3 regions of the Arthrobacter sp. Soil_C_49 genome follow, and region 1 is predicted to be linked to each of the others. Evidence: riboswitches for the same ligand, from Rfam matches in the RefSeq annotation. Region 1 holds a riboswitch; each other region holds the start of a gene.

Region 1 (9,508 bases):
GACCGATGCCGAGATCAGCGCGAACGTCAGCGCGGACTGCAGGCTGGTGGGGATGTCCTCGTCCTTGCCGGTGGGCGGCTTCCGGCCGGTGGTCTTTTCCCAGATGGTGTTGACCAGCTTGGTCCCGACGAAGCCGGCGCCAAGGCTTACGCCGGTACCGAGCAGCTTGATGAAGAGGTTCATTCTTTGTACTCCTTGCGGGCGGAAAACGGGCTGTACCCAGCCTAACCGCCCATTCTGCGGCTACGGCACAGCGACGGCGGCCGGCTGGCGGGCGCTTCAGCTGGCGGGCGGTTCCGTGCGGAACTTGATCATTTTGTGGGTGCCGTCGCAGTAGGGCTTGATGGCGGACGCGCCGCAGCGGCACAGCGCCACTGTCTGGCGCTGCCGGGGGACCGGGGCTCCGGAGGGGGTCACGATCTCGAAGTCGCCCCGGACAATCAGCGGGCCGTCGGGGCACACCACGATCGAGCTTTCGGCGGGTTCCTGGTTCATGGCTGCTCCTTGAGTGCGTGGTCGGTTTTCAAATGATGGTGGATGCCGAGCTTGCCGTGGTGCCGGCGCCGAAGTTCGGCTTCCGAGTGGGCTGCGGTCTTGAGCCGTGCCCCGGCATAGGGGACGCCACCGCCCAACCGGAATGCCAGGGCGATCCAGACACAGACCGCCCGCTCCAGGCTCCACAGAGGGGCGTACCAGACAGCCCGGAAGGGGAAGACCCCGGCCCCTGAGTGGCGCTGTCGTCCGATCCAGGCCAGGAGGACCGGCACGGCCGCCAGCGCCAGGAGAGCGGCCCGTCGGCGGGAAGCGGGCAGGCAGCAAGCACAGGCAATCATCGGCAGCAGGCCAAGCTCTGCGGCGAGGCGCCGGGGCTCGGCGAAGTCATCGTACGCCTGGCGCGTGCGTTGCTTGAAGAAGTGCTGGAGCTTGGGCGGGCGCCGCGCCACAAACAGGCCAGGCGCGATCTCCTCCCGGCCGCCGGCTGCCTTGAGGGTCCGGATCAGCTCAAGGTTTTCGAAGAGCACCGGATCGTAGCCGCCGGTGGCCAGCAGGGCACTCCGGCGGACGGCCAGGGTGCCGGGGAAATCCGCCGACCATGCCCGGTTGATCAGGGTCCGCGACGTATCCCAGCAGGCGTGCCACGGCAGCGGATCAAAGTAGTTCTGCGGCCGCACAATGTCCGCCGAACTGAGGTGATGGACGACGGCGGCAAGCGACCCACGGGTGTAGCGCACGTCGTCGTCGGCCATCACCAGCAGCTCCGCCCTGGCGGCCTGCACGCCCGTCATCACTCCGGCCACCTTGCCGTTGCCGCCGGCGGCCGGCCCGGGCCGGATGTGGCGCACGGCGGGCGGAAAGGCAGCCCGGTGGCGTTCGAACAGCGCCCGGTCGGAACCGTCCACCACGGTCACTGGGATCCACGCGAGAAGACCGCCAAGATAGGCAGACAGATCCTGTAGCTCCGGATCCAGGTCCTCGGTCCAGCGCAGCGGCAGGATGTACTCCGCGGATTGCCCCGTGGGCGGGGTACTCATGCGGCGGCCGGCATTGCCGCCCTCAGCGACGTCACTCCTTTTTCCCAGCTGGCCATCAGGTGCGTGGAAAGCCGGCCGTCAATCGCCATGACGGCGGTGGCCCCGAACAGTACGTCCCCGAGCAGTCCAGGCTCCGCCTCCACCAGGCCGCCTGCCAGGTCGCGCCCGGCGATCTGCTCGTGGACCGCGTCGGCTTCCACATGCTCGTCGAAGTAGTGGGTCACTTCGGCGTCGAAACCGTGCCGCCGGAAGCCGCTGCCGTACAGCCGGTTGGGCTGGGAGGAGGTCATCTCATAGATGGCGAGGTGCCCTGTAATGGCACCCCGGAGCCGGCGGTTCAGGCCGAAGAGCGACATCATGTTCACGGCCGCGAGGGAGACGGCGGGAACAGCGTCCACGTAGGCGCCGTAGTGGTCGTCCATGCCCAGGCCCCGCATGGTGCGGGAGAAAAGAACGCTGTGCATGCGTTCGGGGCGTCCGCCGCCGTATTCGTCGGCCTGGATTTCCACGAGGGCAGCCTTGGCCCTGCCGGTGAGGCGGGGGATGGCCCAGGTGTGCGGGTCCGCCTCCTTGAGCTGGTACATGGACTTGTGGATCAGGAATTCCTTGAGCTGGTCCAGCGTCGCCTTCTTGGCCACAAAACGGGAGACGCTGGGCCCGGTATCGGTGGCAGCGAGGCCGAACAGGATGTCCGCCACGGCATCGCTGGTCAGCTCCCCGGCAGGCGGAACATTGATCTCGCCGGCGGCGGAAGCCGCGGCAGCCCGGAGCTCCGCCTCAAACGGCCGCTCCATCAGGCGGCGGACCTGGATCAGTCCCGGTTCCCACTCCCACTCGTCGCTCACGCCCTCCAGCCCGGAATAGTGCAGTTCGTAGAGGCAGAAGAGGGCCGCCTGGACGTCGTCGTCGCCGATGATGTCCGAGGACACCGCCATGTGGGGTGTGACCAGCGAGTGCAGTTCATCCACGGCTGCGACTGCTTCGTCGGTGCCTGGTTCGTGCTTCAGGGCGCTGAACAGCGTGCTGCTGATGGGGCCTCGGGACTCCGGGATTTTCATGATGCTCCTTTGGGCGGGCGGCATTGCTGCGTCTTCGACAGCGGGCTTTGGTGGGCGTTCATGCATCCGTGTCCCTGTCCGGGTCACGGGACGGGCTGCCGGGGACGGTCCTGGGGGACAGCAGAATGGCAAGGGCGATCATGGCCAGGCCCAGGACCAGGTGCAGCCAGTTGTCCGCATTGTTTTCCGGGAGGAAGTTTGCCGGCAGGTCATCGGCGATCAACAGGCCATAGAGCCAAAGGAACAGATAGGCGACGCCCCCGTAGATGAGGAAATTCCGCCCCTGCCGGTGCGTCCTGGCCATCACCAGGCCGGCGATTCCGAACAGGGCGTGGACGGCATTGTGCAGGACGGACACCTGGAAGATTCCGAACAGCTCGGCTTCGGAGCCAGGGCCGGCAAAGCGGAGGGAACCGTAGTTGGCGGTGATGCCCGGAATGAATCCCAGGATTCCAAGCAGCAGGAAGACGGTGCCGCTGGCAAGGGTGGCCTTCTGCAGGCCCGTCCTCGCTTCGGTGGCGCGGGTGCTGACCGCCATAACCTGTACTCCTCTAAAGCCGGGAACAACATAGTAAGCATGATTACTAATAAAAGCTAAGTACGCTTCCTACCCGGCGTTCACGCCTCCGGGCTGTTCCAGGTATAGGGGTTGGTGTGGGTCCCGCCGTGCCGGCCCTGCTCATATCCCTGCTGCCAGGCTTTCCCGACGGCGGCCACTAGTTCGGCGAGCAGGGGATAGTAGGGGTGGTCCGGACCAATGTAGATCATCTCGTCTTCGGCTTTATCCACCGCCGCCCGCACCTGGTTTTCGTCGCCAGGACCGTTCATGGCACCCTCCTTGCCCCGACATTGTCCAGCTCAGAGAAGGCGTCAGTCGGCGCCCATCGAGCCGAGGACTTCGCGGAGGGCCTGGACCACCATGTTGTGGTCCTGCACCTGGGGAAGCCCCGAAACAGTCACGGTGGCCACCGCGCCCACCCCTGTGACGTAGACCGGGAAGGAACCCCCGTGCGCCGCGTACGTGGTCTGGTCGAACCAGCCCTGGTCCTCGATCCTGCCGCCGCGAAGCCGTCCGCGCAGCCCCACCAGCAGGGACGGGACCTCGTACCGGGCGGCGGTGCGCTGCTTGGCCCGGATCCAGAACTCGTTGTCCGGAGTGGCGCCCGGCAGGGCCACATGGAACAGGACCTGGTCACCCTTGGTGATGTCGATGGCGATGGGGAGCTGGTCCTCCTTGCCCAGTTCCACCAGCAGCAGCCCCAGGTTCAATGCGTCGTCCATCGAAAACCGGGGAAACTGGAGCTCCCGGATTTCGCCCTCAATCCGCGCGATGAGCGCCTGCAGGGAGCCCTCCGGCTGGGTGGCATCAGAATCGGGATCGAACTCAGTCATATCCGGCGCATTGGCAGTCATGGCCCACAATCTACCCCTCCTCCGGTGTAAACTGGACCACGCCCAGCAGGGCTATTTATCTACCCACAGAATCAATTAACGACAGGGGAGCGCCGCCGTCGGGCATCACTGGCAATGCCAGGATCCGCAGGTGGGCGCTGAGAGTGCGGACAGCCGCAGACCCTCGAACCTGATCCGGTTAGTACCGGCGCAAGGGAGTCGAGTTCTCGAAGTCCGGCAACGGCAGTCAGTGCCCTTGCCGCACTTTCCCCTCCTGTTCCTCAGGAGGATCGCATGGCAACAACAGCAGTAAAGAAGACCACCAGCAAGTCCTGGCGCGTCGTGGACATCGTAGTGGCGGCCCTGATCGCCATCGCCGGCGGCGTTATCTTCTGGGCCTGGTCCCAGGGAGCCGCGGCAGTCTCAGCCCCCATGAACGCCGTCTACCCGCCCCTGACCGGCCTGATCGCCGGCGGCTGGATGATCCCGGCGGTGCTGGGCATGCTCATCATCCGCAAGCCGGGCGCGGCGCTGTTCTGCGAAACCGTGGCCGCCACCGGCGAGCTGCTGATGGGCTCGCAGTACGGCGCCTCCGTGCTCTTTTCCGGCTTTGTCCAGGGCCTGGGCGCAGAAATCATCTTCGCCATCTTCGTGTACCGGAAGTTCAACCTGCCGGTGTCGCTGCTTGCCGGTGCCGGCGCCGGGCTGTTCTGCGGCCTGAACGACTCCTTCGCCCCGTGGGGCTGGAACATCGCCTACTCCGGCGGCGACAAACTGGCGTACATCATCTTCACAGCCGTCTCCGGCGCCATCATCGCCGGTACCCTGTCCTGGATCGCCACGCGCGGCCTGGCGAAGACCGGTGTCCTCAGCTCGTTCGCCTCGCGCAAGGCAGCAACGGAGCCCGCCTTCTCCTGATGAGCGCTCCCTCCCATCACGGCGTGCCGGTTGCGGTGCGTCCGGCGGCCGTCAGCGCCCGCGGTTGGGGCTGGCGGCATGCCGGACGTGCCAAGCCTGCGGTCCGTGCCCTTGACCTGGACATCCAGCCGGGGGAGCGGGTGCTCCTCCTCGGTCCGTCCGGGGCGGGCAAGTCCACCCTTCTCCATGCCTTGGCGGGCGTCCTGGGCGATGTTAACGACGACGGCGAGGCCTCCGAATCCGACGAGTCCGGTTCGCTGCTGGTTGACGGAGCCTACCCCCGTGAGCAGCGCGGCCGCGCCGGCCTGATGCAGCAGGACCCGGAGACGCAGGTGGTCCTCTCCCGGGTGGGTGACGACGTTGCCTTCGGCGCCGAGAACCTCGCCGTGCCCCGCGACGACATCTGGACCCGCGTGCACGAGGCGCTGGACGACGTCGGCCTGTCCCACCTGCCGCTGGACCATCCGACGTCGGCCCTGTCCGGCGGGCAGAAACAGCGGCTGGCGCTCGCCGGCATCCTTGCGATGCGGCCCGGGCTGATCCTCCTTGACGAACCGACAGCCAACCTTGACCCCGCGGGGGTGCTTGAGGTCCGCGACGCTGTGGCGCGCTGCCTGGACAAGACCGGGGCGACCCTGGTGGTGGTGGAGCACCGGGTGTCCGTGTGGAAGGACCTGGTGGACCGGATTGTGGTGCTGCAGCCCGGTTCGTCCACCGACCCCGCCGTGCTCCTGGACGGGCCGCCGGACCGCGTGCTCACCGAGGCCCGGAGCATGCTGATAGCGGCCGGAGTATGGGTTCCCGGTTACGTCCCGGAGACCCGGCAGCGTGCGGCCGTCCCGGCTTCGGGGACCGGCGATCTGCTGCTTGCCGCCGAGCAGCTGGCGGTCTCACGAGAACGTGCCCGCCGTAAGGGATTCCGAAAGCTGCCGCCGTTGCCGGTGCAGCAGGATATCAGCGCGCAGGTCCGCGCCGGGCAGGCGCTCGCCATCACGGGTCCCAACGGGGCAGGAAAATCGACTTTTGCCCTGACTCTTGCCGGTCTTTTGGAGCCCGTGGCCGGCAAGGTCTCCGCCACCCTGGCGCTTGGCCGGGGCGCCGGGATTGATCCTTACCAGTGGAAGGCGGAGCAGCTGATCGAGCGGGTGGGCACCGTATTCCAGGAGCCCGAGCACCAGTTCGTTACGGGCAAGGTGCTGGATGAACTCCTGTTTGGCCCGCGGCACCTCGGCCACGGGACGGAGCGTGTGGACGAACTGCTCGAACGTTTGCGGCTGACGGAGCTCGTGGACGCCAATCCGTACACTCTTTCGGGTGGCGAAAAGCGCCGGCTTTCCGTGGCCACGGTCCTGGCCGCGCATCCCCAGGTCCTGGTTTTGGACGAACCTACGTTCGGCCAGGACGCCAACACCTGGGCGGAGCTGGCCTCATTCCTGACCGAGCTCCTCGACGCCGGCACTGCCGTGGTGTCGGTGACCCATGATGCCGAGTTCACGGCAGCCCTGGGCGGAACAGAGCTGAGGATGGCTGCGGCGCAGGCGGTGGCGTCATGAGGCAGGAGCTGAACCTGCAGGGAAACCATGCCCTGTTGACCCGGGCCAACCCCCTGAGCAAGTTTGCCGCCGTTTTCCTGGTGACCGCAGTGCTGGCGCTCTCCATCGACTGGGTGTCCGCCTCCGTGGCGCTCGCCTGTGAACTCCTGCTGTTTCCACTGGCCGGGTTGACCCTCACGCTGCTCTGGCAGCGCGGCTGGCCGCTGATCATCGCCGCGGCCGTGGGCGGCTGGAGCACCTCCATCCTGGCGCCGGACAGCGGAAGGACGCTGATCGACGTCGGCATCTGGACCATGAGCGAAGGCTCGCTGGAGCTGGGGGCAGGGTTTATGCTGCGCGGGGTGGCGATTGCGCTGCCCGCGGTGCTGCTGATGAGCTGCACCGACCCCACTGACTTGGCCGACGCCTTGGCGCAAAAGGCACGGCTCCCGCACCGGTTCGTGCTGGGAACCTTGGCGGCCATGCGCCTTGTGGGACTGCTGGCTGAGGAATGGCAGACCATCGGGATGGCCCGCCGCGCCCGTGGTGTGGGCTCGCGTGGCAGTGTGGTGCAGCGGGTGAAGGCGACGCTGGGGCAAAGTTTCGGTCTGCTGGTCCAGGCCATCCGGCGCGCATCGCGGCTGGCGGTGACCATGGAGGCCCGCGGTTTCGGCGGCGGAACGCGGACCTGGGCCCGCGAGTCAACCTACAGCCGGTTGGATGCGTGGGTGCTGGGCGGCGGGGTGCTGATGGCCGGGGCTGCCTGCGCGGCTGCCGTGTGGGCGGGCACGTGGAACATGGTCTGGCTGGGAAGCTGACTGGGACCTGGCCTGCTTTTTGCACTGGCAGCACGGGGTTGCTGTCTCGGGGCTGCGGTAGTTTCTGTGTTGTTGTTCAGGAGCAGGAATAGTCGTAGTCGAACCCGCGGGACACGAACTGGGTGAGCTCGACGTCGCCGCCCCGCGTCAGCGGCGGGTCGGAGCAGTTGCCCTTGGCGCCGGTAAGGGTGCGGGCGCCGGCGAGCCAGCTGGGCAGCCAGTACAGGTTGCTTGAGCTGTTGACGGTTCCCACGATCTGGCTCCACTGTGAGCCGGTCGAATAGATGCCCACTCCCTCGGCACCGATGCTGTTGAAGAAGTCGGTCATACCCTCGAGGACGGCGCGGTTGGCGTCCTTGTCCGTGGTGGACCAGCTGTTCCCGGTTTCCACGTCCAGCCACCAGACGTAATCAGCAGGGTTGCTGATGCCGCGGATGTAGGCGTCATCCCAGGCTTTGGCATAGCCGTACATGTAGGCGCAGGCCTTGCCGTAGTCCTTGGCCTTGCAGGAGCCGTAGGGGTTGTCGACCGGGGACCCGACGGGATACTCATCGCTGGTGGGCCACCACGAGCCTGCCTTGCCGGGGTTGGCGGTGTTGACGTACAAAGAAACTTTTGGCTGCTCAGTGGCGCCGGATGAGCCTGCCGCCCATGCGAGCTGCTCAGTGAGGCACGGGTTGGTGGTGTTGGCCACGCCGTTGTTGACACCCACGATTGCGAACGCCTGGCCTTTGGGAAGGTCCTTGCCGCACTGCGGCCAGGACACGTCATTGCCAAGGAGTGACTGCGTGCCCTCGCCCGGCGACGGCGCTGCGGCAGCTGGCCAGGCAGACGCCAGGAGCAGGGCGGCCAGCAGGAACACAGCCCGGACCAGCGCTCGTGTACCTTGTAGTATCCGCACCAGGCCACCTCCGTGGTCACTGAAGGAAGAGGTCTTCCCAGTCTCCCCCGCTTCAGGGCTTGGGGCAAGAACGCTTCAATATTTCATTTCTATCGCATGTAGTGGGTAATGAGGCTGCCCACGTTGCTTCATTCGCTACCTCAGACGCCTCGGTAGCTCATTTATGATATATTTCCTGCATGACTCAGGAAACCGCGGAACACGTTGCCGCCATGCTTCGGGATGCCCGGAGCGAGAAGGGCTGGACCCAAGGCCAGCTGGCCTCGGAGCTGGGCACCAGCCAGAGCGCCATCGCCAGGATGGAACAGGGCAAGCAGAACCTGAGCCTGAAGATGATCCAGCGCCTGGAGACAATTTTCGGCAGGAGCATCGTCAACGTGGGAAAACCGCAGATGACTCACCTCCGGGTCGAGGGCGGCCGCACCCTGTCCGGTGCTGTCGACGTCAACAGCAGCAAGAATGCCGGCGTCGCATTGCTCTGTGCCAGCCTCATCAACCGGGGCACCACCGTTCTTCGCCGCCTTGCCCGGATCGAGGAAGTCAACCGCATCGTCGAGGTCCTCACCAGCATCGGGGTCGAGTGCACCTGGCTCAACGACACCGACCTTCAGCTCCGCCGGCCGGACGTCCTGGACCTCGACGCCATGGACGTGGAGGCAGCCCGCCGCACCCGCAGCGTCATCATGCTGCTGGGGCCGCTCCTGGATGAGTCCTCCGTCTACCGCCTTCCGTATGCCGGTGGCTGCGATCTCGGCACCCGCACCGTGGAGCCGCACATGCAGGCGCTGCGCCAGTTCGGTCTCAGCGTGGAAGCAACCCAGGGCTACTACACCGTGCAGGCACCAGCCGCCGATACCCGGGACCGTTCCTTTGTGCTGACCGAACGCGGCGATACCGTTACCGAGAACGCCATCATGGCAGCGGCGCACCGGGAGGGGACCACGGTGATCCGCAATGCCAGCCCCAATTACATGGTGCAGGACCTGTGTTTCTACCTGCAGATGCTCGGTGTCAGCATCGACGGCGTCGGCACCACCACGTTGAAGATCACCGGCCGTCCCATGATCAACGCCGAGATCGAATACTTCCCGTCCGAGGACCCCATCGAGGCCATGAGCCTCATCACCGCAGGAATCGTCACGAATTCCGAGGTGACCATCCGCCGGGTGCCCATCGAGTTCATGGAGATCGAACTTGCCACGCTGGAACAGATGGGCCAGCGGCTGGAAATATCGGGCGAATATATGGCCCGTAACGGCCGGACCCGGCTGGTGGATGTCACCACCAAGCCGTCCGAGCTGCGTGCTCCTGAGGACAAGATCCACCCCATGCCCTTCCCGGGACTGAACATCGATAA
Region 2 (9,508 bases), on a different contig from region 1:
GACCCGGCCATGATGTCGGGCAACGTTGGCAGGGCTTCGCGCGCCCAGCCGGGAACCTTGCCGCCATTGCTCAAGGCCTCGCAGATCACCAGGACAAAGCGGTCCACCAGGCGGCGCAAGGGGGCAGTGGTGTGCGCATAGGCTGCGCCGATGGCCGACTGGATGGCATCTTCGGGCACGGATCCATCAAAGGCCGTGTAGGAGGCACCGCGGAACAGCATGCCGGCGGAGTGCATGATGGCCAGCTGTCGGGGATCGGTGGGGTCCAGGCTCCGCAGGTACTCGCCGTAGCTGACTTCGCCGTCCCAGGGCTTGCCCAGGGCTTCGGTCTGCAGCCGGAAATGGTTCAGGGAGCGTTCATCGGGCGAGGGCATGGTGCGCAGGATGCCTACCTTCCCTGTCAGCATGAGGCGGGCGGCTGCCATCCCGGTCATCAGCGAGATCTGCGCGTTCCAGTCCTCCACGGGAAGCTGGGGAGCGGCAGCGATCCGGTAGCCGCCGTCGGGCAGTTGGACGATCTCCTGGTCTGGCATGTTCAGGCTGGCGCCGCCGCGGGCCCGCTCCAGCTCCACACGCTTGAGCCCCACCTCTTTGAGGAGCTGCAGCACCGGCGGGGCCGTTCCGGCGTCGAGTTCGGCCTGCGTGCCCTTGTAACTGAGCTTGGCCCGGCTGCGGATACGCGCCCGCCTGACAGCGACGGAGGTGACCTCGGCGGCGTTGTCCAGGCGGAAATCCCAGACAAATGCGGAACAGTCCTGGTCCGGAAGAAGGCTGCCGGCCTGCTCGCTGATGATTTCCGGATGCAGCGGGATCCGCCCGTCGGGGGCGTAGAACGTCTGCCCGCGACGGCGTGTTTCCGCATCCAATGGTCCGCCCGGGCTAACAAATGCGGGCACGTCGGCGATGGCGTAGAGCACGTGGTACCCGTCGCCGTCGCGCTCGATGAACAGTGCCTGGTCCAGGTCGGTGGAGGACGCGGGATCAATGGTAACGAACTCGACGGCGGTCAGGTCGTAGGCAGGCAGCTGCAGGGATTCCACGGCTGCTTTGGCATCAGCCACGGCATCGTCAGGGTAGGCGCCGGGCAGCTCCAGTTCGGTCCGCAGCGCACTGAGCGCCGCCTCGAGCGCGTTATTGTGCTCGTGGACGTTGGGAGCCAGCCGATGGTGTGACACGAAAATCAGCCTAACTCGAATTCCGGCGATAATGCAGGCACCCGGGCCGGGAAGGGCGCGGGGTAAAAGCACGGTTACGAGCGTCAGCGGGCCGGACCGCCGGCGGCCGGGGCAGCCTCAGGAACCGGGCGCATCCAAGGCCGCGAGGAGCGATGCGGCGGCGGCCGCAGGATCGTCGGCCTCCGTGATGGCCCGGACCACCACAATGCGCCGGGCGCCCGCCTCCACCACCTGCTCCACGTTGCTGTGGTCGATGCCGCCAATGGCAAACCAGGGGACACCGCCGTCGGCCTGTCCTTTCTGCCCCGCAGGGCCCGCAGCCGCGGCGGCGTACTTCACCAGCTCAAGTCCGACCGCGGCCCGCCCCGGTTTGGTGGGTGTGGCCCACACCGGACCCACGCAGAAGTAGTCCAACCCCGCGGGCCCGGCAGCAGCCGCGAGGGCGGCGTCCACCTGCTCTGGTGCATGGCTGGACAGTCCGATGGCCGCATTGCCGTTGAGCAGGGTGCGCGCGGTGGCCAGGGGGAGGTCCTTCTGGCCGATATGGAACACCGGCGCGCCGGACAGCACGGCGATATCGGCCCTGTCGTTGACGGCCCACAGCCGGCCGTGCCGCTCCGCGGTTTCCTTCAGCACAGCCAGGAGCTCCAGCTCCTCCGCGGCCTCGATGGTCTTGTCCCGGAGCTGGATGATGTCCACGCCACCGGCAAACGCGGCGTCCACGAACTGCCCGAAATCGCCGCGGTCCTTGCGGGCATCCGTGCAGAGGTACAGGTGCGCTGAGTTGAGGCCATTGCTGATTTTGGTGGTGCTGAGGACATCGGTGCCGGCGGCAGGAGTGTGGGACACATTCATGGGGGCAAGCCTAGTTCCTCTACACTTGCCTCGTACTGCGGGAGCCCGCGGCAGCTGTCATAAAGCGCCGGGCTGAGAGGGCGTCAGAGCCGACCGCTTGACCTGATCCGGCTAGTACCGGCGTAGGGAAGGAGACACATGCGCGCACCGTCGACCCCGGCCCCACCGCATAAACCGTCCATACCTTCGGGCATCATCCGGGCTGACGTCGCCGTGATCGGCGGCGGAGTGATCGGCCACGGCATCGCCTGGGAGGCGCAACGCTCGGGGCGCTCCGTGGTGCTCATCGACGACGCCCCGGGTACCGGCGCCAGCTGGGCCGCCGCCGGAATGCTCGCGCCCGTCAGCGAACTGCACTACCAGGAAGAAGAGCTCCTCGAGCTGATGCTGGACGCCTCGGCCCGGTGGCCCGCTTTTGTGGCCGGCCTCCGCGCAGCATCCGGTGCCGATCCTGGATACATCACGACGCCGACCCTCGCCGTGGGTGCCGACGCCGCCGACCGCCGCGCGCTGATGGACCTGCGCGCGGTGCAGCAGGCGAACGGACTCACCGTGGAACCGCTCACCGTCCGCGAAGCCCGCCGGCGGGAGCCACTGCTCAGCCCGGCCATCGCCTGTGCGCTGGACACCCCGGCCGATCACCAGGTGGATCCGCGGCTGCTGGTGGACTGCCTGCGGCGCGCGCTCGCCGGCCACGGCGTGGGAAGAACCAGGGGCGAAGGTGCCCGCAGCGGGTCCCGGCAGGATCACGCAGGAGTAGCCGGCGCCGTCGACGGTTACTCGGTGCCGGACAAAGCGGCAGCGCTGCTGTGGCAGGACGGCGCTGTTGCCGGCGTCCGGTTGGCCGGCGGCGGAACCGTCCAGGCCGCAGAGACCGTAGTGGCGAACGGGCTGCACGCGGCGGAACTGGGGTTCCTCCCGGAGGGCCTGCAGCTTCCGCTGCGGCCTGTTTACGGGGACATCCTGCGGCTCGCCGTGCCCCGGCATCTGCAACCGCTGGTGACCTCCACCGTCCGCGGACTGGTGCGCGGGGTCCCGGTGTATATCGTTCCCCGCCGGGACGGGACGGTGGTGATCGGGGCAACGCAGCGCGAAGACGCGCCCTCTACCCCCGGCGCCGTTTCCGCCGGTGGCGTCTACCAGCTGCTCCGCGACGCGCAGGTGCTGCTTCCCGCCGTCGCCGAACTCGAGCTGCTCGAATGCACCGCCCGGGCCCGGCCCGGAACGCCGGACAATGCGCCGCTGCTGGGCCGGGTGCCCGCAACGGAAGGCGCGGGCCAGTCCGGCGGACACCTTCCCGGGCTCATCATCGCTACCGGGTTCTTCAGGCACGGCGTCCACCTGACGCCGGCCGCCGCCGCCATCTGCCGGGACCTCCTGGACGGCCGCGAAGATCCCCGCTGGGCGCCCTTTAGCCCCGCCCGATTCAACGAAACTCCTGCCCCAGCCGCAACCACCCCTACCCAACCGGCCGCCTGAGCCACCTACCGCCCACAAAGGAAACAGCATGAACATCACCTTGAACGGAACCCGGCACCCCGTGCCGGACGGTGCTTCCATCGCGCAGCTCGTCAGCCAGGTCACAGGAAGGCCCCTCGGGGCTGACGGCCAGGCCACCGACGGGCAGAAGCTCGGCGTGGCCGTGGCACACAACGCGCAGGTAGTGCCGCGGAGCCAGTGGTTTGCCACCGCGCTCGCGGACGGCGACGAGGTTGAACTCGTCACGGCTGTGCAGGGAGGCTGACCCATGAGCGAAACCATCACCGCTGCGTCCTCCTCCGCGCTCCAGGACCCGCTGGTCATCGACGGCGTGGAACTGTCCTCCCGGCTGATTATGGGCACCGGCGGCGCACCCAGCCTGGACGGCCTCGGCGCAGCACTCCTCGCTTCCGGCACCAGCCTGACCACGGTGGCCATGCGCCGCTACTCGACGGCGGAAACAGGCACGCTGTTCCAGCTGCTGCTGGACCATGGCATCCGGGTGCTGCCCAACACCGCCGGCTGCTTCACTGCCCGGGACGCCGTGCTGACGGCAGAACTGGCCCGTGAGGCGCTGGAAACGGACTGGGTGAAGCTGGAAGTCATCGCCGACGAACAGACCCTCCTGCCGGACGCCGTCGAACTGGTGGACGCCACCGAGCAGCTCGTCAACAGGGGCTTCAAGGTGTTCGCCTACACCAACGACGATCCTGTCCTGGCCCTCCGGCTCGAAAACCTCGGGGCCACGGCCGTGATGCCGCTCGGATCACCCATCGGCACCGGCCTGGGCATCCTGAATCCGCACAACATTGAACTGATTGTGTCCCGGGCCTCGGTTCCTGTGGTGCTGGACGCAGGCATCGGGACCGCCTCGGACGCGGCCCTCGCCATGGAGCTGGGCTGCGACGCCGTCCTGCTGGCCACTGCGGTGACCCGTGCCCAGAATCCTGCGGTGATGGGGGAGGCCTTCAAACACGCGGTGATCGCCGGTAGGCTGGCGAAGACGGCCGGCAGGATACCGCGCCGCGAACATGCACTGGCGTCGTCGGCCATGGAAGGCCGGGCCGAGTTCCTGTAGCCTCTCCGGCGCACGGCGGCAGCCGGGGCATGCGCACCGCAACTGAGGAGCAGCCATGTCCAGCAAGGACGTTCTTTCCCCCGAACGGCTCGAGGACGCCCTGGCCGTCCTGCCCCACTGGCGCTACCGCAAGGGGGCCCTGGTGACGGTGTACAAGATGCCGACGTCGGCTGCCGCGTTGGAGCTGATTGCCGCCGTCGGGCGCCTTGCCGAGGAACAGAACCACCACCCCGACCTGGACTGGCGGTACAACAGGGTGTTCCTCCGCTACACCTCGCATGACGCCGGGGGAGAGGTCACCGCCCGCGATGTGGGGGCGGCAGAGGCAGTGAGTGAGGCCGCGGCCGCGGTCCATGCCGTTGCCGAGCCGGGCAAACACCCTGCCGCCCTTTAACCGGACGTGACCACTGCCCCCGGGAGGGTAGTGGTCACGTCCGATGGTTCTCTTGGTTAGAGCTTCAAAGCCGCGGTGAGCCGTTCCAGATCCTTCTTGGCACGGGTGCGGCCCAGGTAGATGACTGCCGCCACCGCCGCCGCGGAGCCGAGGACCATGGGCAGGATCCACGGCATCCAGGTCAGCCCCGGACGGTACCCGAAACCTGCGGCCATCAGGATGACCCAGCTCAACGCTCCCACACCCACGGCGACGCCGGCCGGGACGCCAACTCCGTATTTGGTATGGCGTTTGTCGTTTGCCCAGACGATGAAACCTGCGGCTGCTGTCACCAGCACCACGATGGTCAACGAAAGCATGGCTCTCCTCGGAAATAACCGCCCTGTCCGGACGGCAGCGGCTAGAACTGGCCGAAACCTACGCGGCGCTGTTCTTCGGCGCCGATTTCGACGTATGCCAGGGCCTTGCCGGGAACAATGATCAGGCGTCCCTTGTCATCCTTCAGGCGCAGGTCACCGCCGTTGCTGATGGCCTCCTCGACGACCTTGGCCACGGAGTCTGCGTCCTCGTTCGACTCCAGCACAATTTCGCGGCCAACGTTCTGAACGCCGATCTTTACTTCCACAGGGGGCCTCCCAGCCAGTTAACGTTTCTCGGGTTATGTCTTATTTGTAGTCTAGGACTCTTTGGGGAAGCGAGAGATTCCGCGCCAAGCTAAACGGTAAATGAGATCGCTGGCCACATCGAGGTCCAGGTTGCCGTCCGTTTCGAGCCAGTACCGCGCGCTCACCTGGGCCATGCCGGCAAGTCCGCGGCCCAGCAGTTCCGCTTCCAGGTGCGGGAGTTTGGTGTCCTCTGCGATGACTCGGGCAATGGCATCCGCAAACGTCCGGTTGAATGTCTCCAGGCGTGAGCTGACATCGGGATCATTGATGAGGTCTGACTCGAAGACCAGCCGGTGGGCCTGGTCGTCATTGGCGATGAACTGGAAATAGGCGCGCATGACGGCCTGCACGCGCTCATCGTTGTCCGTGGTGGAGTTCAGCGCCCCCAGCATCAGCTCGGTGAGGGAGGCCAGGTGGCTTTCCAGCAGGGCCAGGTACAGCTCCCGCTTTGAGGGGAAGTGCTGGTAAAGAACGGGCTTGCTGACGTGGGCGGTCTCTGCGATCTCGTCCATGGCCGCGCCGTGGTACCCGTTAGCCACAAAAACTTCCTGCGCTGCGGAAAGGAGTTGTGCCCGTCTCTCGTCCCTGGGAAGCCGGGCGGACCGTTGCCCGGCGGGGCGCGGGGCGGTTTGCGGTTCGGCTGCGGACGGGCGGCCGGCCCGTGCTTCATGGACCACAGTTGTCCTTCTTTCGCTTGCAGTTACCCCCACTCTACTTCGGGGTAATATGACCGGGCGGTATCCCGGGGCATACATTGAAGTATGGCTTCGACATCCACCGCAAATGTTTCAGCAGTTTCACTGGCTCCGCTGGTTGAACCGGCAGGTGAGCTCACTGCCGCAGAAGTGGAACGCTACTCGCGCCACCTCATCATTCCCGAGATCGGCGCGCTGGGACAGCGGCGGCTCAAAAATGCAAAGGTGCTGGTGATCGGCGCCGGCGGGCTGGGTTCGCCTGCGTTGCTTTACCTCGCCGCCGCCGGCGTGGGAACGCTGGGCATCATCGACGACGACGCCGTTGACCTCAGCAACCTGCAGCGCCAGGTCATCCACGGCGTCGCGGATGTGGGCCGGCCGAAGATCGAATCGGCACGGGACGCCATTGCCGCGCTCAACCCCTTAGTGGACGTCCGGCTGCACAACATCCGGCTGGATGCGTCCAACGCCCTGGAGCTGTTCGCCGGCTATGACCTCATCCTGGACGGCGCGGACAATTTCGCCACCCGCTACCTGGTGAACGACGCCGCAGCCATCCTGGGCAAGCCCTACGTCTGGGGCTCCATCTTCCGCTTCGACGGCCAGGTGAGCGTCTTCTGGGAGAAGCATGGCCCTACGTACCGCGACCTCTACCCTGAGGCGCCGCCCGCCGGTTCTGTGCCTTCCTGCGGTGAGGGCGGTGTGTTCGGCATGCTCTGCGCCGCCGTGGGATCGCTGATGGTGACCGAGGCAGTCAAGCTGATCACCGGCGTCGGACGTTCACTGCTGGGCCGTGTGGCGCTGTTTGACGCCTTGGGGGGAAGCTGGCGGGAGATCCGTGTTTCCAAGGACCCTGCGGCGGCGCCCATCACGGAGCTCACGGACTACGACGCGTTCTGCGGCATTACCCCCGAGGCCCCCTCGGACACGGAACACACCGTCACGCCAACCCAGCTGGCCACCATGCTCGCGTCCCGGAAGGCCGGGCTGAAGGACTTTGAGCTGGTGGATGTCCGGGAATCCGGGGAGTACGACATTGTCCGGATCGACGGCGCCAGGCTGATTCCGCAGGGGCGGATCCTGGCCGGTGAGGCATGGAGTGAGCTTCCGCAGGACAAAGAGATCGTGTTCCTTTGCAAGGCGGGCACCCGTTCATCAAACGTGCTGGCCGCGGCGCAGCGGGCAGGATACCAGCGGGTCAGCCATCTCGACGGCGGAATCCTCGCCTGGGTGCGCGACGTGGAACCCGACAAGCCGGTCTACTAATCCAAACCAGCAACGCTCTCTCACTTAAAGCGCTTTTTTGAAGGACGCTCTCTCACTTAAAGCGCTGTTTCCGAAGGACGCTCTCTCACTTAACGCGCTTTTTTGAAGGACGCTCTCTCACTTAACGGGCTTTTTTGAAGGACGCTCTCTCACTTTCTTGAAGAAAGCGAGCGAGCGTTGGGGGAAAAGACGCATTGAGTGAGAGAGCGTTGCCGGAAAGGGCGCGTTAAGTGAGAGAGGGTTGCCGGAAAGGGCGCATTAAGTGAGAGAGCGTTGGGGGAAAAGACGCGTTAAGTGAGAGAGCGTTGCCGGGGGCGGTCAGGCTGTTTCGCGGTCGCTGTCGCTGCGGTCCACCGGGCACTCGGCCTGGGGGACAGCGCGGGCTGCCGGTTGCTCCACGGTGATGCCGTAGAGAGCCTCCAGGGCCGCCACGTACTCGTCCTGCTGGCCGTTCGCCGCCAGTTCGCGGGCGCGGACGGTGGGAACGTGCAGCAGTTGCTTGACCATGCGGCGGAGCGCGAACTCCACTTCCTCGGCGGCGGCGGTGCAGCCGTGCCGGGCCCGGACCTTTTTCATCTCGGCGTCCAGCACGCTCATGGTATGCCGGCGCAGGGCAACAATCGCCGAGTCCACGGACCGGGCCTCCCGCTCCTGCTCGAAGGCCTTCGCAGCGCCGCTGACGATGCCGCTTGCCTGTGTCAGGGATTCGGCCTGTTCCTGCGGTGCGGCAAGGCGCACGGACTCCAGGGTCAGCAGCTCAACGCCGTCCAGCTCTCCGACGCCGGGGTCAAAGTCGTGGGTGAGCGCCAGGTCGATGGCGATCAGCGGCTGGGGCGAGTCCGCGCGGACCAGGGCCAGTTCGTCGGCCTCCACCCGGGTGTCTGAGCCGCTGCAGCCGATCATCACGTCTGCGGCAGCGACGGCCGGCCGGAGAGACTCGGCGTCCAGGGCCGTGCCGCCGCGGGTTGCCACGAAGCCTTCGGCACGGCCGGAGGAGGAGAAAACGGAGATGTCCGTGCAGCCCCGTTCACGCAGCAGCGCCATGGTGGCGCCCGCGTAGGCGCCGGTCCCGAAGACCACCACCTTCTTGGTGGTCCAGTCAGGGTTTTCGGACAGATCGGTGGCGAGGTCGAGGGCCACCGAGACGATGGACAGGCCCCTGGATCCGAGGGCAGTCTGTGCGCCCACATCCTTGGCTGTCTTTGACGCGGCCTGGAACAGCCGGACAAGGCCCGAGCTGGCGGTGCCTTCGTGCTGGGCTGTGATGAGGGCGCGGCGCACCTGGCCCGCGATCTCACGTTCGCCGACCACGGCGGAGTCCAGCCCGGCGCTGACAGCAAACAGGTGCTGGGTGACTTCCGGGCCTGTGCGGGTGCTGAAGGAGCGGGACACGAGCGACTCGCTCAGACCGCTGGCTTCGCTGATCTGGGCGACGAGGGCGGCGCGGGCAGCCTCAACATCGTCCGGATGGGGGGCCTCGCCGTAGATTTCGTAGCGGTTGCAGGTGGCAAGGACAACCGCACCCGTCACTGCCGGCGATCCGGAGAGGGCGGATGTGGCGATCTCCGAAGCACCGTTGCTCAACTGAGCAACGGTCTCAAGATCGATGTCGGCGTGTGTTGCCACCAATGAAAAAAGAACCACAGCAGGTCAATCATAGCTTTTTCGTTCCGCGGTAGAACAACTGTCCGGCCCCGGGGCGGCAGCAGGGACCTGTGATTCCTGACACTGCGCGCCCAAGGGGCCTCAGCGTGACAGCCTGTCGTTATCTTTTATTGCCATTTTTGGGCACAATCGAAGGCATGACTTCCAGCCCTGCCATGTCCGCTGCCGGCGCCCTCGCTGCAGACCATCCGCTCGTGGACGGCCGCACCGCTGATTCGCCGCTGATCACGGCCTAC
Region 3 (9,508 bases), on a different contig from region 1:
GGCGGTGCGGATCCGCGTGCTCCTCAGTTGCGGCGTGGCGGTTGCCCAGGTTGGTGTAGGAGAGGGTGATGAACATCATGACCAGGAGGATGGCGAAAATGCTGATGCCGAAGACCCACGGCTCAGCCCACAACGGCGCGAGCTCTTCATGTTCTCCGCCCTCGGCGATGGTCGTGGCAATCTGCTGGAACAGCATGTTCTCCCCTAATGCTCAAAGGATTGTGGCAGCGGAAAGCTCCGCCGATTCTGACTTCTGGTCTATGTTACCGCGTTGCTACCCGCGGACCTGGCCCTCGCCCTGCACGATCCACTTCGTGGTGGTGAGCTCCGTCAGGCCCATGGGACCCCGGGCGTGCAGCTTCTGGGTGGAGATGCCCACTTCGGCACCCAGGCCCAGCTCCCCGCCGTCGGTGAACCGGGTGGAGGCGTTGACGATGACGGCAGCCGAGTCCACCTCCGCAATAAAACGCTCGGCGTTGGAGAGGTTGTTGGTGAGGATCGCCTCGGTGTGCCCAGTGGTCCAGGTGCGGATGTGCTGCACGGCCTCATCGAGGCTGTCCACCATGGCAACGGCAAGATCGAGGTCCATGTACTCGGTGGCCCAGTCCTCATCGGTGGCCGGCTCCGACTCGATCGACGCGGGAAGGGCGGCACGGATGCGTTCGTCGGCGTGAAGCCGGACACCGGCCTTGCTCAGCGCCGTGGCGACGGCGGGCAGCACGGTGGAACCGGAGTGGACCAGGAGGGTCTCCACCGTGTTGCACACACTGGGCCGCTGGGTCTTGGCGTTCAGGAGGATCTCCACTGCCATGTCCTCGCTGGCGGACTCGTCAATGAAGATGTGCACGTTCCCCTCCCCCGTCTCGATGACCGGGACGGCGGAATTGGTGACCACAGTCTGGATGAGGTCACGGCCGCCGCGGGGAATCAGCACGTCCACCCTGCCGCGTGCGCGCATGAGGACGTTGGCACCGGCGCGCCCGAACTGGTCAACGGTCTGGACGGCGTCCGCAGGCAGGCCGACGGATTCCAGGGCCTCACGCAGGACGCGGACCAGGACTTCGTTGGTTGCCTCGGCAGCGCTGCCGCCGCGCAGGATCACTGCGTTGCCGCTCTTGAGGGCGAGTCCTGCGATGTCCACTGTGACGTTGGGCCGTGCCTCGTAGATGGCGGCCACCACGCCCATGGGGACGTTGACCTGCCGCAGGCGCAGCCCGTTGGGAAGGGTCTGCCCGCGGACCACGTTGCCGACGGGATCGGGAAGATTTGCCAGGTTCTCCAGGGCAGCGACCAGCCCGGCGATCCGGGCATCGGTCAGCGTGAGCCGGTCCAGCATGGCCGCGGAGGTGCCGTTGGCTTTCCCTGCCGCGACATCCTTGCTGTTGGCTGCGAGAATGGCGGCGCTGTTTTCCTGCAGTGCAGCCCCCACGGCACGAAGCGCGCGGTCCTTCCAGGCGCGGTTGGCCATGGCCAGGCGCCGGGCGGCAAGACGGGAACGGTCTGCGATGGCGTGGACTGCTGCTTCGACATCGCCGCCGGAAACCGGAGCCTCGGCCGGGACCTTGACTGCAGAGGAATCGGCCGGCTGCGCGGCGGAAGCGGCAGCGGTGTCTCCGGAATTTTCAGCAGCGGTGTGGATCAGGGCCTCAGTCATGCTCCAAGTTTAGGCGAGCCCGGGGCTCAAACCAGCACCAGGTCATCTACATGAACAACTTCACGGTCGTAGCCGCTGCCGAGCGCCTCGCCAAGGTCCCGGGTGGAACGGCCCAGCATCTGCGGCAACTCAGCCGACGAGTAGTTCACGAACCCCCGCGCCACGACGGTGCCGTCGGCACTGGCGATTTCGACGGCGTCGCCCGCTTCAAAGTCGCCGTGCACTGCGGAGATGCCGGCCGGCAGCAGTGAGGTGCGGTGGTGCCGCACCGCTTTCACGGCGCCGTCGTCCAGGACCAGCCGGCCCTGGACCGACGCCACGTGGGCGAGCCAGAGCAGGCGGACGGGTTTGCGGGCCCCGTTGACGGTGAACCAGGTGCCCACGTCCTCCCCGTTCAGCGCGGCGGCTGCGTTGGGCGTTGAGGTGACCAGTGCGTGGATCCCGGAGCCGGCCGCCATGGTGGCTGCCTCGACTTTGGTCTGCATGCCGCCGGTGCCCACGCCGGCTTTGCCGGTCTTGCCGATGGACACCCCTTCGAGGTCCTGCGGGCCTTCCACGAGCGGGATCCTTTTGGCGCCGAGTGACGGCGGCCCATCGTACAGGGAGTCGACGTCGGACAGCAGCACCAGCGCATCGGCCCGCACCAGGTGGGCCACCAGGGCGGCCAGGCGGTCGTTGTCGCCGAAACGGATTTCGTGGGTGGCCACGGTGTCGTTTTCGTTGACCACCGGAACCACGCCGAGGTTCAGCAGCCGGTCCAGGGCACGGAACGCATTGGTGTGCTGGCTGCGGCGCATCAGGTCCTCGGCAGTGAGCAGCACCTGGCTGACGGTCACGCCGTGCGCGCCGAAGGCCTGGGTGTAACGGGCCATGAGGAGGCCCTGGCCCACGCTGGCGGCAGCCTGCTGGGTGGCGAGGTCGCGGGGGCGCTTGGCCAGGCCCAGGGGGGCCAGGCCGGCGGCGATGGCGCCGGAGGAGACCAGGATGATCTCCGTGCCGGTGTTGCGCTTGGCGGCCAGCGCATCAGCGAGGGCCGTCAGGGATTCCTCGGAGATGCCGCCCTTGATACTGGTCAGGGACGATGAACCCACCTTGACCACGATCCTGCCCGCGTTGGCGAGCACGCTCCTGTCCACGGACCGGGTGAGCGGTACCGCGGCTGCAGCCCTAGAACTCATCGTCTGTGTCCAGTCCACTCTCCTTGAGGGGCTTGGCCACCCGGCGGCTGCTGACTGACTCGGTCCAGATGCCTGCCTTGCGCTCAGCTTCCAGTTCGGCGCGGGCGGCCGCCTTGGCGTCCTTCCGCTCCTGCTGCTCGTCCCGCTTCTGGCTGCGGGTGGGCCGGTCGCCGATGTCCGCAAAGCGGATGTCGGTGCCGCGCGGGGATGCGAGGAGCTCTGCGCCAGCCATCATGGTGGGCTCCCAGTCGAAGACAACGCCGTCGTCCTCGCCGATCACCACGGTGTCGCCGGGCTTGGCACCCTGCTTGAACAGTTCGGCCTCCACACCGAGCTTTGCCAGGCGGTCGGCGAGGTAGCCAATGGCTTCCTCGTTGGTGAAGTCCGTCTGCTTGACCCAGCGCACGGGCTTCTCGCCCAGGACGCGGAACAGCGGCTCAAGGTTCTTTTCCTCGCGGCGGATCTTGAACCCGGATTCGTTGACAGCCCGCGGCCGGAGCACGGCCGGCTGGACCTTGGGCGGAGCAGCAGCCACGGCATCACGTGCGGCCTTGACGATTCCGGCCATGGCGAAGCCGAGCTGGCGGAGGCCCTCGTGGCTGGTGGCCGATACCTCAAACACCTGGTAGCCGCGGGATTCAAGTTCGGGACGCACAAAGTCGGCCATGTCCTTGCCGTCCGGCAGGTCCACCTTGTTCAGCGCCACCAGGCGGGGACGGTGGTTGAGCGGAACAACCTCGCCGTCCTGCCCGGCGTAGCTCATGTCCACGGCGTACTTTTCCAGTTCGGCCTCGATGATGGCCAGGTCGGAGAGCGGATCGCGTTCAGATTCGAGCGTGCCGCAGTCCAGGACGTGGACCAGGGCAGCGCAGCGCTCTACGTGGCGCAGGAAGTGGTGGCCCAGTCCCCTGCCCTCGCTGGCGCCTTCGATGAGGCCGGGAACGTCGGCAATGGTGAAACGGACTTCACCGGCCTGTACAACACCGAGGTTGGGGACCAGCGTGGTGAAGGGGTAATCGGCAATCTTGGGGCGGGCGGCGGACATGGCAGCGATCAGGCTGGATTTGCCGGCCGATGGGAAGCCAACGAGAGCGATGTCGGCGATGGACTTCAGCTCGAGGATGACGTCCCGGGATTCGCCTTCGATGCCAAGCAGCGCGAAGCCGGGCGCCCGTCGCTTCTGGGAGGAGAGGGCAGCATTGCCCAGGCCGCCGATGCCGCCTGCTGCCGCCACGAACTCGGTGCCTTCGCCCACGAGGTCCGCCAGTACGGTGCCGTCCTTGGACTTGACCACGGTGCCATCCGGGACGGGGAGGATGAGGGTCTCGCCGTTCTTTCCGCCGCGCCAGTCGCCCATGCCCGGGCCGCCGTTGCTGGCATGCCGGTGCGGTGCGTGGTGGTAGTCGAGGAGTGTGGTGGTCTGGTGGTCCACGCGGAGGATGACGTCGCCGCCGTTGCCGCCGTCGCCGCCGTCGGGACCGCCCAGCGGCTTGAACTTTTCACGGTGGACGGAGACGCATCCGTTGCCGCCGTTACCGCCGGATACGTGCAGTACTACCCGGTCTACAAAGCTGGCCACGTGGATCTCCTCAGTGCTGTTTCCTGGACGCCGCGGGGCGCCAAGAAGATTGTAATGCGGTTAAAAGAACAGTGGAGCGGACCCTCAGGCCCGCTCCACCGCTTCAGAACTGTTTGTTACTCTGCAGCTGCAGCAGCAACGATGTTGACGACGCGACGACCGCGGCGGGTGCCGAATTCAACGGCTCCCGGGGTCAGTGCGAACAGGGTGTCGTCGCCGCCACGGCCAACGCCGGCGCCCGGGTGGAAGTGGGTGCCGCGCTGGCGGACGATGATCTCGCCAGCGGAAACAACCTGGCCGCCGAAGCGCTTTACGCCGAGGTACTGAGCGTTGGAATCACGACCGTTGCGAGTGGAGCTCGCGCCCTTTTTATGTGCCATCTGAAATGCCTGCCTCTAAATTCTGGGGATCTGCTGAAAAACCTGAACAGTAACGAAGGTTACTGGATACCAGTGATCTTGACCTTGGTCAGTTCCTGGCGGTGACCCTGGCGCTTCTTGTAACCGGTCTTGTTCTTGAACTTCTGGATCACAATCTTCGGACCACGGAGGTCGTTCAGGATCTCAGCTGTAACAGTTACCTTGGCCAGGTCAGCAGCGGCAGTGGTGATCTTGTCACCATCAACCAGGAGCAGCGCGGGCAGCTGAATGGTGCTGCCAGCCCCACCGGCGACGCGGTTCAGGGTAACGAAGTCTCCAACGGAAACCTTCTCTTGGCGGCCGCCTGCGCGGACAATCGCGTACACCACTTGGGAACTCACTTCTCTCGACGTTTATAACTAAATTTGCGTGCGGAACCGACTATCAAAAGCCTGGTTTCTCGCTGTGCCTCAACGCCGTGGGGTCGTAACCCAAGTGTTGGCGTAAGCACCGAAGATCTAGATTACGCTAATTTTGTCCTCGGCCGCAAATGAGGCTGGTTCCCGGCGGGTTGCTGTGATAGGTACCACAGTCCAGGTCCGGCGTCCGCACCCTGCCCCACAATAGTACCGGTCCGCCCGCCGGCATCCGCTCAGGAGTGCAGGCGCGGCGCGTCGAAGAAGTCCACTTCCAGCCGGCAGGACTGCTTGAACGCGGTAATCATGGCCTCCCTGTCCGCGGCGGAGGCTGTGCGCCCGGCCTCATCCACGATGGCAATGGCCCTGCGCGTGGCAGCGGCGAAGTCTTCATCGGCGTAGGTCCGCAGCCAGGCCGCGTACGGGTGCCCGGCGGGTTCGCCGGCGGCGAGGAACCGGGCGTGCAATGTTGCGCCCACCTCCGCGTAGAGCCAGAAGCAGGGCAGGACGGCGGCCGCCAGGACGGCATAGCTGCCCGACGCCGATGCTGCGGTCAGGTGGTCGACATAGGACTTTGTGACCGGGCCGAGTTGGGGCTGGATGGTGCGGGTGCTTAGCCAGGAGCGGTGCAGTTCCGACTCGACCTCCAGGCATTGGCTCGCTGATCCGGCCCAGAAGAGCTGTTCGGCCTCGGTCGGCGCCAGGGCACTCGCCCTGGCGAGCACGCGGGAATAGCCGTTGAGGTAGATGGCGTCCTGCGCAAGGTAGTACGCAAACTCTTTCTCCTGCAGGCTGCCTGAAGCCAGGTCACGGATGAAGTCCAGGGCGTAGATGTCCTCCAGGTCCGGCTGGGCCTCACTCCAGAGTTGGGCGGCGAAGCTGCCTTCGGGCTGGAGCCGCTGCAGGTGGTGGAAGTGGTGCACCGGGCCGTTGCCGGTTCCCACCTCCAGCGTGGCGGATGCCTCCAGTGCGCCTGCCAGCCAGGGCTTGACTTCGCGCAGGGATGCTTCCCAGTCCCCCAGCCGCGCCTGGGCAGTGGCCATCGCGGAGGACAGCGAACATCCGGTGCCGTGGCTGTTCCGGGTAGCCACGCGCTGCCCCGGCAACACCACCACTTCCCCGGACAGCAGGCCGGCAGTGTTTACCAGGGCATCGGGGCACTCGTGACTGTCCAGGTGGCCCCCTTTGACCAGCACGGTGGCGCCGGTAGCTGCGGAGAGGGCGCGTCCCTGCTCGAGTGCTCCTGCCCAGTCCTCCTGGACGTCGCCGCCCACCAGCCTGGCGAGCTCAACGAGGTTGGGGGTGACGAGGTGGGCCAGCGGCAGGAGCACGCGCAGGGCGGCTTCGGCGGACTCCTGCAGCAGCCGGTCACCGCTGGTGGCAACTATCACCGGGTCCAAGACCACGACGGCGGGACGCACCTTGCGGAGCCAGTCCCCTACCGTCTCGATCACCTCGGCGCTGCCGAGCATTCCGATCTTGACGGCATCGATGGCGATGTCATCACTGATGGCGTCCAGCTGCGCGGCCAGGAAATCGGCCGGCAGCACGTGGACGGACCGGACGCCCTGGGTGTTCTGGGCAGTGAGGGCCGTGATAGCGGCCATCCCGTAGCCGCCGAGTGCAGCGATGCTTTTGAGGTCGGCCTGGATCCCGGCGCCGCCGGATGGGTCGGAGCCCGCAATGGACAGCACCCGGGGTACGGGACGGCCTGGCGGGGTCGAGGCAGTGAACGTTGCGGGCGCGGTTGCCGGGGTGGCAGTGGGCATTGCAAGAGTCGCAGACAAGAGGACATCCCTTCGCCGGTGCTAGCCGGACAGGTTCAACGGGTGTGGATCTCAGCCGGCTCTCTGCGCGGCACCCCGTGTCGGTTCCCCAGCCTAGCTTTTTTGGCGGCCGCAGGCAGAAGGTGACACTTTGCGACCGGCCCCGCGGCCAGCCATGCCCCCGCCCCTGGATACGGTTCGGGAGCAGGTACAGGAATGCCCGGCCGGCCACTCTTGGTGGCCGGCCGGGCATTCCCGGTTATCGTCAGCGTTCCTTGACCTCTTAGAGCTCCGAGGCCGGAACCCCTACACCGAGGATGATGGGCGCCTCGGCTGTCTCGGCTGCCTTGGCTGCCGGCTGTTCGGCACCCGTGCTGCCGGTGCCTGCCTGCTCGGGAGCTTTGGCCTCATGGGAGTGGCCCGTGCTGGCTGCCGCAACGTCCTCGTGTTGCTGCACGGCGGTTTCGTTGGCAGCACCCTGCGCACGGCTGGCGCTGCGGTGGCGCCGGGGCCGGCGCTGCCGCGTCTGCTCCAGGGTGTGGTCGCTGTAGTCCTTCTCGGGGGCCGCAGCGCGCTGCGGGGCAGCCGTTGACTGCTGCACCGGCGCCGCGGGCTCCGCCTGGGGCGCCTGCTCAGGTTCCGCCTGCGCCTGCTGTCCTTCCGCGTCCGGCGCCGTTTCGGGTTCCGTTGCGGGCTGGCCGAGATGGGCGAACGCCTCGGCGAGCCGGTCCAGGGTCAGTGCCGGCCGCGGCTGCTGCTCCTCCGCGTGCTCCACAAACGGCAGCACGACCTTCTCGCCGCCGAAGGTCAGCACGGCCGCCGGCCGGGCATCGGCGTCGCGCTTTTCAGCTGCAGGGGCGGCAGGCTGCTCTCCGGCCGCCTGCTTGGCTGCGGCCACCTCGTCGTCATGCAGGTGCGCCGCGTGCGCAGCAGCGGCGATGTTGGCCAGGGCCAGCCTGGTGGCTTCAGCCTTGGCGTGACGTTCCGCATCCGAGGGGTCCGGGTGCACGGTGTGGATCTGCACGGCAGCAGCCGGCGCTGCTTCGGGCTGCTGGCCGCCGCGGCCCCGCCGCCGCTTGCGGTCCGGGCGGGCACCGGGCTGGTTGTTGTCCGGGCGCAGGCTGTCAGGGCGGTGGCCTTCGTTGCGCGCTTCCGGCCGGCTGTCCGCACGCTGGACGTGGTGCTCGGCGGCCACGATGTTGGCGCGCCGGTGCTCCACGGGGTCGTCGTGGGTGACCACGCCGCGGCCTGCGCAGGCTTCACACTGCTCGCCGAACACTTCGAGCAGGCCGGTGCCCATCCGCTTGCGGGTCATCTGGACCAGGCCAAGCGAAGTGACCTCGGCAACCTGGTGCTTGGTGCGGTCGCGTCCCAGGCATTCCACGAGCCGGCGCAGCACCAGGTCGCGGTTGGATTCGAGGACCATGTCAATGAAGTCGATGACGATGATGCCGCCGATATCGCGCAGCCGGAGCTGGCGGACCACTTCCTCGGCAGCCTCGAGGTTGTTTTTGGTCACCGTCTCTTCGAGGTTGCCGCCGCTGCCGGTGAATTTGCCGGTGTTGACGTCCACCACGGTCATGGCTTCGGTGCGGTCGATCACGAGCGAACCGCCCGAGGGCAGGAAGACCTTACGCTCCAGCGCTTTGTGGATCTGCTCGTCAATGCGCCAGGCCGCGAAGATGTCCTGGTCCTTGGTCCACTTCTCGAGGCGGCCCACCAGGTCCGGAGCAACATAGGTGACGTATGCCTCGATGGTGTCCCAGGCTTCCTCGCCGGAGACGATGAGCTTGGAGAAGTCCTCATTGAAGACGTCGCGGACCACCTTGATGGTGAGGTCCGGTTCGCCGTAGAGCAGCTCCGGGGCAAGGATCTTGGTGGATTTCGACTGGCTCTCGATGCCCTCCCACTGGGCGCGCAGCCGGTTGATGTCGTGCGTCAGCTCTTCCTCGGACGCGCCCTCGGCAGCGGTGCGGACAATAACGCCGGCGTGCTCGGGAAGGCGGTCCTTCAGGATGCGCTTGAGGCGGTTGCGTTCGACGTCGGGCAGCTTGCGGGAAATGCCGGTCATGGAGCCGCCGGGTACGTACACCAGGTAGCGGCCGGGCAGTGAGATCTGGCTGGTCAGGCGGGCGCCCTTGTGGCCCACGGGGTCCTTGGTCACCTGGACCAGGACCGTATCGCCGGACTTCAGCGCGTTTTCGATGCGGCGCTGCTTGCCCTCGAGGTTAACGGCTTCCCAGTTGACCTCGCCTGCGTACAGGACGGCGTTGCGGCCGCGTCCGATGTCCACGAAAGCAGCTTCCATGGACGGCAGCACGTTCTGGACCTTGCCCAGGTAGACGTTGCCGATCAGGGAGTCCTGCTGCGTCTTGGACACAAAGTGCTCGGCCAGGACGCCGTCTTCGAGGACGGCGATCTGGATTCTGTCATCGCGCTGGCGGACGATCATCTGCCGGTCCACGGATTCGCGGCGGGCCAGGAACTCGGCTTCGGTGATAACAGTGCGGCGGCGGCCGGTATCGCGGGACTCGCGCCGGCGCTGCTTCTTTGCCT

Evidence for each region. Region 1 has a riboswitch for thiamine pyrophosphate ahead of AC3A4Z_RS20675 (ECF transporter S component). Riboswitches for the same ligand answer to the same signal wherever they lie in the genome.
Region 2: it holds a riboswitch for thiamine pyrophosphate, as region 1 does, so the genes downstream of both, AC3A4Z_RS05455 (FAD-dependent oxidoreductase) here and AC3A4Z_RS20675 (ECF transporter S component) in region 1, are expected to answer to the same signal.
Region 3: it holds a riboswitch for thiamine pyrophosphate, as region 1 does, so the genes downstream of both, thiD (bifunctional hydroxymethylpyrimidine kinase/phosphomethylpyrimidine kinase) here and AC3A4Z_RS20675 (ECF transporter S component) in region 1, are expected to answer to the same signal.

The regions. Positions count from the first base shown of each region.
Region 1 covers NZ_JBDGJZ010000017.1:99,550-109,057, forward strand. Annotated here, with positions in the region: gene AC3A4Z_RS20640 (DUF4235 domain-containing protein) at 1-183, opposite strand, end outside; gene AC3A4Z_RS20645 (CDGSH iron-sulfur domain-containing protein) at 280-495, opposite strand; gene AC3A4Z_RS20650 (glycosyltransferase family 2 protein) at 492-1,532, opposite strand; gene AC3A4Z_RS20655 (iron-containing redox enzyme family protein) at 1,529-2,590, opposite strand; gene AC3A4Z_RS20660 (DUF4383 domain-containing protein) at 2,649-3,128, opposite strand; gene AC3A4Z_RS20665 (hypothetical protein) at 3,209-3,418, opposite strand; gene AC3A4Z_RS20670 (heme-degrading domain-containing protein) at 3,461-4,003, opposite strand; TPP riboswitch at 4,077-4,217, shown strand; gene AC3A4Z_RS20675 (ECF transporter S component) at 4,277-4,900, shown strand; gene AC3A4Z_RS20680 (ABC transporter ATP-binding protein) at 4,900-6,453, shown strand; gene AC3A4Z_RS20685 (energy-coupling factor transporter transmembrane component T family protein) at 6,450-7,250, shown strand; gene AC3A4Z_RS20690 (glycoside hydrolase family 25 domain-containing protein) at 7,327-8,145, opposite strand; gene AC3A4Z_RS20695 (UDP-N-acetylglucosamine 1-carboxyvinyltransferase) at 8,331-9,508, shown strand, end outside.
Region 2 covers NZ_JBDGJZ010000002.1:441,474-450,981, forward strand. Annotated here, with positions in the region: gene AC3A4Z_RS05445 (RNB domain-containing ribonuclease) at 1-1,175, opposite strand, end outside; gene thiE (thiamine phosphate synthase) at 1,293-2,030, opposite strand; TPP riboswitch at 2,058-2,176, shown strand; gene AC3A4Z_RS05455 (FAD-dependent oxidoreductase) at 2,169-3,509, shown strand; gene thiS (sulfur carrier protein ThiS) at 3,538-3,774, shown strand; gene AC3A4Z_RS05465 (thiazole synthase) at 3,778-4,587, shown strand; gene AC3A4Z_RS05470 (4a-hydroxytetrahydrobiopterin dehydratase) at 4,643-4,981, shown strand; gene AC3A4Z_RS05475 (hypothetical protein) at 5,038-5,340, opposite strand; gene AC3A4Z_RS05480 (DUF3107 domain-containing protein) at 5,382-5,606, opposite strand; gene AC3A4Z_RS05485 (TetR/AcrR family transcriptional regulator) at 5,658-6,323, opposite strand; gene moeB (molybdopterin-synthase adenylyltransferase MoeB) at 6,408-7,607, shown strand; gene AC3A4Z_RS05495 (glutamyl-tRNA reductase) at 7,926-9,251, opposite strand; gene hemE (uroporphyrinogen decarboxylase) at 9,410-9,508, shown strand, end outside.
Region 3 covers NZ_JBDGJZ010000005.1:46,223-55,730, forward strand. Annotated here, with positions in the region: gene AC3A4Z_RS10120 (hypothetical protein) at 1-196, opposite strand, end outside; gene AC3A4Z_RS10125 (glutamate-5-semialdehyde dehydrogenase) at 275-1,654, opposite strand; gene proB (glutamate 5-kinase) at 1,681-2,832, opposite strand; gene obgE (GTPase ObgE) at 2,822-4,411, opposite strand; gene rpmA (50S ribosomal protein L27) at 4,528-4,791, opposite strand; gene rplU (50S ribosomal protein L21) at 4,851-5,159, opposite strand; gene thiD (bifunctional hydroxymethylpyrimidine kinase/phosphomethylpyrimidine kinase) at 5,423-6,955, opposite strand; TPP riboswitch at 6,964-7,061, opposite strand; gene AC3A4Z_RS10155 (Rne/Rng family ribonuclease) at 7,236-9,508, opposite strand, start outside.